Regions from separate parts of the Psychrobacter sp. CX5 genome, predicted to be linked through region 2. Evidence: predicted binding sites of a transcription regulator. Region 2 holds the regulator's gene; the other holds the start of a gene.

Region 1 (3,433 bases), 650 kb from region 2:
CACCTGCTTTAGTGTAAGGAAGAATAATCTTGTACATGACTTCCCACGTGGTTGCTCCAGCACCATAAGCCGATTCTTTTAATAGCTCTGGAACTACAGAGAACACATCCCGCATGGTTGCTGCGATAAAGGGGATAATCATGATGGCTAGGATCAGTGATGCTGTAAAAACACCGATACCCAGTGGTGGCCCACCAAAGAAATTGCCAATAACAGGGACTGGACCGATAACTTTAATAATAAAAGGTTGTACATACTTAGCGAATAAAGGTGCCAGTACAAAGAAACCCCACATGCCATAAATAATTGAGGGGATACCAGCCAATAACTCAATCGCCATGCCCAAGGGACGGCGTAACGTCTTAGGGCAAAGCTCTGTTAAGAAAATAGCAATACCGAAACTGACAGGTACGGCGATTAAAATAGCAATGATTGAGGTCACGATTGTGCCGTAAATAGGTGCTAAAGCACCATATTCATCATTGACGGTGCTCCAGTTCGAACTGGTATAAAAACCAAAACCAAATTCTTTAATACTTGGCCATGCTCCGATAACCAGCGACACCATAATTCCGCCTAGTGAGACCAGAACCAATAGTGCAAAAAACTTGGTCAAATTAACAAACAAGACGTCATTTCTTCGCTGCTTTGCTAACTGAGCGTGTAAGTCAGACATGGTAACCCCAACGTAAGTAAAATATTTTTAATAAAACTATCTGAATTTAACTAATAATTTAACTAATAAAAGGCAAGCAAATGAAATATCATTTACTTGCCAATTGCTTTAACGTTCATTAACAGTGACAAGTTAACGAATATTATTTAGGGTTGTAAACTGGCTGACCGTCAGCACCAACTACTTGCTTCCATTCTTCTTTGAATAATGCAACGGCTTCGTCTGGGAATGGAACATAGTCAAGGTCTAATGCCGCTTGATCACCTTCGTTATATGCCCAGTTAAAGAAGTTCAATACACCAGCAACTTTTTCAGGGTTCTTAGGCTGTTTGTGTACTAAGATGAATGTTGCAGCAGCGATAGGCCATGCATCGGCAGTATCAGAGTTAGCGATAACTTTGTAGAAGCCTTCCGCTTTTGACCAATCAACGTTACCAGAGGCAGCGAATGATTCAGCAGATGGCTCAACACGGTTACCAGCAGCATTAATCATAGAAGTATGTGACATGTTGTTTTGCTTAGCGTAAGCATATTCAACATAACCAATAGAGTTAGGTGCTTGAGTTACCATACCAGCAACGCCTTCGTTACCTTTACCACCAACACCAGTACCTGTTTGGTCAGTTGGCCATTCAACACTCTTATCAACACCAACATTAGCCCAGTCACTAGAAACTTCATTTAAGTAATAAGTGAAGTTGAAAGTAGTACCAGAACCGTCAGAACGGTGAACGGTTGTGATATTGGCATCCGGAAGCTCAACGCCTTCGTTTAATGCAGTAATCGCAGGATCATTCCATTTAGTGATTTTACCTAAGTAAATATCAGCCAATACTTCGCCACTTAATACTAACTCGCCAGGCTCAATGCCTTCGATGTTCACGATAGGTACAACGCCACCGATAACGGTTGGGAACTGGATAAGACCGGCTTCTTCTAGCTCTTCAGGCTTAAGTGGCTTATCAGAGGCACCGAAATCAACTGTGTTTGCCTTGATTTGCTTAACACCACCAGATGAACCGATTGAGTTATAGTTCACTTGGCCTTTAGTAGCGGCTTGGTAGTCTGCAGACCATTTTTGGTAGATAGGTGCTGGGAATGAAGCGCCGGCACCACTGATATTCATTTCTACGCCTTCGATATCAGTGTAACTATCAGCACCACCAGCAGTAGTTGTCGTTTCAGCAGGTGTTGTTGATGTAGCAGTAGTGGCTGTTTCATCACCTGTGGTCGCGGTGTCATCAGTTTTTTTATCACAAGCAGCTAAGGTCAACGCACTTGCTACTGCAACAGCTAATAATGAATAACGCATATTCTCTCCTAAAGAGTTGTCATTTTTAATTACAAAGGATTAATTAATATTATTAATAAGGCTTATACAGAAACAGTCCTATCACAAAACAGGAAGAAGCTAAAAAAACTCTCCCTACTCGATTGACAACATTTTGACTCTTAAATATGACAGTTTGATGAAATTAGATTTTATTTGTTAAACAATGTAAATTAATTTAAATCCTCATTAACAAATCTACGGCAACTCATTGACATTATTTTTTTCAAATGCCTTTTATAGGCAATATCATATAAGTGGCTGTCTTATTAAAGAGTAGAGAAAGTATGATTAGACAAAGCAGTTTTCACTTTATTCTGCTAATATAGGTAACATAATAAGACTCGGGGTGCAGTCCATCTATAATGCCTTAGTAATTGTCACGTCGTTACAAAGCCAACTTATAGATGCGTTTGCTGAGACATCACCCGTTGAACCTGATACGGTTAATACCGTCGTAGGAAAGTCATCGCTTATTCTTAATACATAACAAAGTAACTATAGTTACTCTGCTGTTATGGCAAGCTTAAAATGAAAGTGTCAGCCTTATTTGATCTATCCTACTTAAACAGTAATTATTTAAACAGTTATCATCAATGCTGATTACGCCAGTACAGCTTGAGGTTCTATCTGTCACGGTAAGTATTGGTAAAATAAGTTTTGTTCAAATGGCTACCTTTCTATTTGCAGTTTGCTTTTTGAATTGACGTATTTATGACTCATTTCAATATTGCCTCACTGTGGTTAAGTATTAAGAAGATACGGCACTCATCGAGTCTTTTTTTATTCTTCGGTTTTCTTTTTTTATAGCCCTACAGTTGATAGCTTATAGCGCTATTTGGTCTCCCTAAAAACGATAAACCAATTTGGCATCACGCCTTTTAGATAAAATAAGGACAATCACATGAGTCACTCTGATCATACTATAAAAACCCCTGCTCACCGCTCGGTAACGGATGAACGCTTCGATGAAGAAGCGCGAGATCTAACCCGCAATTTACCTGCCTCCAAAAAAGTCTATATAGAAGGCTCTCGGCCAGACATTCAAGTCCCCATGCGTGAAATCACTTTAACCGATACCCCCACCGGAGGGTTTGGTCTAGAAAATGGTGAAAAAAATCCACCGTTTTATGTGTATGACACTTCGGGTGTATATACCGATCCCAATGTTGATATTGATCTCACCAAAGGCTTACCTAAGCTACGTGAAAAGTGGATTGAAGAACGTGGCGATACCGAACAGTTAGAGGGATTATCCAGCAATTATGGACGTGAGCGCGCTAGTGATATCAAAACGGCTAATCTACGGTTTGCCCATATTGAGAAGCCTCGTCGTGCAAAAACTGTCAATGGTAAAGCTGGTAATGTCACCCAAATGCACTACGCTCGTCAAGGTATTATCACCCCAGAAATGGAATACATCGCTA
Region 2 (3,433 bases):
TCAATACCAGCGACTATCATCGCACCGACCAATACCACAACCGCACGACCATATTCAGTCTCAAATACACACACCAAACGCTCGTTGCGGGCGAATAAGTCTGGCACATTCTCTGCGGTGACGTTATTGACAGAAAATAGCGTACCAGGCACATAACGTGTCTCGATCAATGTGCCATCAAAAGGCATATGTACGCGGTGATAATTGCTGGGTGCTAGATAGACGGTGGCAAAGCAGCCTCCATCGTAATAATGTTTGTCCTTATTTTCCAAATCAGCGAGTAGATGGCCGACATCATAATGACGCCCTTTGGCTTGTAGCAATTGATTTTGTTCAATATATCCAATTTGGGATACCATGCCATCTGCTGGTGAGACAATACCATTTGCGGTACTATCAATCGGACGTGCTTGCTCGTCTAATTCACGGGTAAAAAAGTCATTGAAGCTTTTGAAGTCAGCCAGATTCTTTCGCGCATAATCATCTAAAGTAATACCATAAGCTTTGGCAAAAGTATGAACAAAAACCTTTTTAACGATATGGTTTTGACTGGCCGCAAGTCGCCCCGCCGTTTCGCTGAGTTTTTGCTGAGGCACTACCTGCTGTAGGGTAGTAAATAGTCCATCGCGCGTCAGAAGATGCTGAGTTTGTTGTTTTAAAGAGGATTTAGCACTGTTTGTAATATCAGTAATAGCTTTCAAAGTTTTCATAGTTGTCCTATGGTTTTAATCTGTTCAATTCAGTTAAAAGGTTAAGTTAGTTTAGCTTTTTATACCACCATGAACAGAATATCAAAATTAATCAATGGCACTGTCTATAGCGTTCAGGCCATTTGGGATGACACGTTAGCATGCGCTTAGTTTATCATGTTTGTTTCGATTATTTGGCACCTTGGTCAGGCGGTGCTTTATGTCTATAACCTATTTACAAGAATCAGCTTAAAGTGGAGAATAATGATGAAAGCATTAATACAGCGTGTTTTAAAGGCCAGTGTTACCGTTGACGGTATGGTCGTTGGAGACATAGAGCAAGGGGTATTGGCCTATATTGGTATTGGTCATGAAGATACGCCAGAGACTGCCCAAAAAATGGTGGATAAGATCCTGACATACCGTATTTTTGAAAATGATGCTGGCAAGCTTGATAAAAACGTCCAGCAAGTTGCGGGCGGTGTTTTATTGGTGTCGCAGTTTACGTTAATGGCAAAAACTGACAAGGGTCGTCGACCTGATTTTGGTGGAGCAATGCCTCCCGATAGGGCCAAGCAACTGTTTGAGACATTAGTAGAGTATGCCAGATCTCAGTATGTGCCTATTGCATCTGGAGAGTTTGGGGCAAATATGCTGGTTCAAGCGGACAATGATGGGCCACTCAATTTCATATTAGAAGTCAATTAATCTCATAAATTGGCATAACTGTCTTTTGATAAATTATCATTAACGGATGATTTATTTATATTAATAAATCATTAAATGAGAATAACTCCATTTTCAACATCGATTGTCATCTATTTGTCATAATTGTCAGGTGTAATATAACGGTCATATTTAGACTGTCATTTTTTTGAAATACGGTTATTAAGATAAATGATTTTTGTTTATTTTGGAGATACGTAAGTCCAAATATTACCAGGCGTAAGCTTTGGAGATATAGGCCGAAAACCAAAACTTGTTTGATAAATATACAATTAGTAGGTCAATTATAGGAAATTACTGACATGAACTCCGAAAAGATATTAGTAGTAGAAGACGAACCGGCCATACGTGAGATGATAGTCACTACTCTGGAAATGGCAGGTTTTGAGTGCGTGCAAGCTGAAGATGTGAATGAGGCTCATAATAAGGTGGTAGATCATAGACCTGCTTTAATTTTGTTAGACTGGATGTTACCCGGCAATCAATCGGGCATTGATTTGTGTCGCCGCTTAAAAAAAGATGACCTTTTGTCTGAAACACCCATTATTATGTTAACGGCTAGAGGCGAGGAAGATAACAAGGTTCAGGGACTTGACGCCGGCGCAGATGATTATATTACCAAGCCCTTCTCAACGCGTGAATTGATATCAAGAATTAAAGCAGTACTGCGTCGCAGCAGTGCCTTATCTGGCGATAAGCCCATCGAAGCCGAAGGCTTGAGTTTAGATCCCGTTAGCCAACGTCTGTCTGCCGATGGTATGCCTATCGAGATTGGTCCGACAGAATATCGTCTGCTCGCCTTCTTTATGAGTCATCCAGAACGGGCTTATACGCGCACGCAGCTGTTAGACCAAGTATGGGGCGGTAATGTCTATGTTGAAGATCGAACCATTGATGTGCATATTCGTCGTTTGCGCAAAGTGCTTGAGCCTTATAACTACGCTGGGTTTATTCAGACGGTACGCGGAACGGGTTATCGTTTCTCAACGCAAGTGAATGGTTAGTTGACCTTAGGCGTGAACTCATAGCGTAAATGGGGTCACGCCCTATATAGAGTGGTTTAAGGTTTCACTCATATCTAACTTAGCGTGGCTGTGCTACGTGCTATTTGAGCTATCACTTTCATGTTATATTAGCCTTTCTAAAAATAATCTATCCTAACCTTGTTAGACTCGGTCATGCTCACTGAATCGACTATTTGTATCGTTTGACCTATCCTTCTTTGAGAGGTCGATTTTTAGATTTGCTATAATGTGAATTGACCAACTATATTTTATGGATCATAATTTTTAATGTCCAATTTTGCTTAATGGCACAATTTTACCTAGTGCCACACCTCCTCAGCATAACCTGATCCCTCTATACTAGATAGGATATCGCTCGCCCAACATTGAGAAAGTCATGAGTCAATCGCCAGAACATAAACCAAATGCAAAAACGAGCGTTGAGCAAGACATTAAGATCAAGCAAGCCTCTAATTTGAAAGTTCGAAACAAAGATAATAGGGATATGCACGAAAAACCCTTTGCTTCTGTCTTGTTATCTAATGACGATACAGAGGATATGGCAGACGACTTAACGACTAAATCGCCCAATAAGTCTACCAATAAGACGACCAATAACTCGCTTAATAAGCTGTCCAATACTGTACCTAATAAAACCGTGCAAGACAGCGTTAATGACTCTGCTAAGGGTAGCACTCAAAATCCTAAAAAAACAACAAGTACCACGTCGAAGTTTACCAACAAGTTCACCTTGCCAAACCATATTGGTCAAGCCCCAAATTTACTTCCCACCCAGTTGACTCCCCAAACTCAAGCGCAACGAGCGGAAACTGAAAAGCATGGATCGGTCATATTTTGGTCAGACTTTAAATGGTTGATCGTTATGATTATCGCTGGCGCTGGTCTTGGGTGGTATATTGACTCGGTCGCTTGGGGCATTATTATCGGGCTGTTGGTTTATTATATTTGGCGATTGTATGCGATACAGCAGTTTTATAATTGGATGAATCAGTC

The links. The regulator PhoB, encoded in region 2, activates phosphate uptake and scavenging genes when phosphate is short. The targets are predictions, from matches to a motif close to TGTCATNAANCTGTCATAA.
Region 1: the regulator PhoB is predicted to act here: its motif matches at 2,133-2,151, upstream of pstS (phosphate ABC transporter substrate-binding protein PstS).

What each region holds. Positions count from the first base shown of each region.
Region 1 covers NZ_CM177735.1:1,071,384-1,074,816, forward strand. The annotation lists gene pstC (phosphate ABC transporter permease subunit PstC) at 1-676, opposite strand, end outside; gene pstS (phosphate ABC transporter substrate-binding protein PstS) at 819-1,988, opposite strand; TPP riboswitch at 2,342-2,487, shown strand; gene thiC (phosphomethylpyrimidine synthase ThiC) at 2,911-3,433, shown strand, end outside.
Region 2 covers NZ_CM177735.1:1,722,507-1,725,939, forward strand. The annotation lists gene asd (archaetidylserine decarboxylase) at 1-710, opposite strand, end outside; gene dtd (D-aminoacyl-tRNA deacylase) at 957-1,397, shown strand; gene phoB (phosphate regulon transcriptional regulator PhoB) at 1,718-2,419, shown strand; gene phoR (phosphate regulon sensor histidine kinase PhoR) at 2,817-3,433, shown strand, end outside.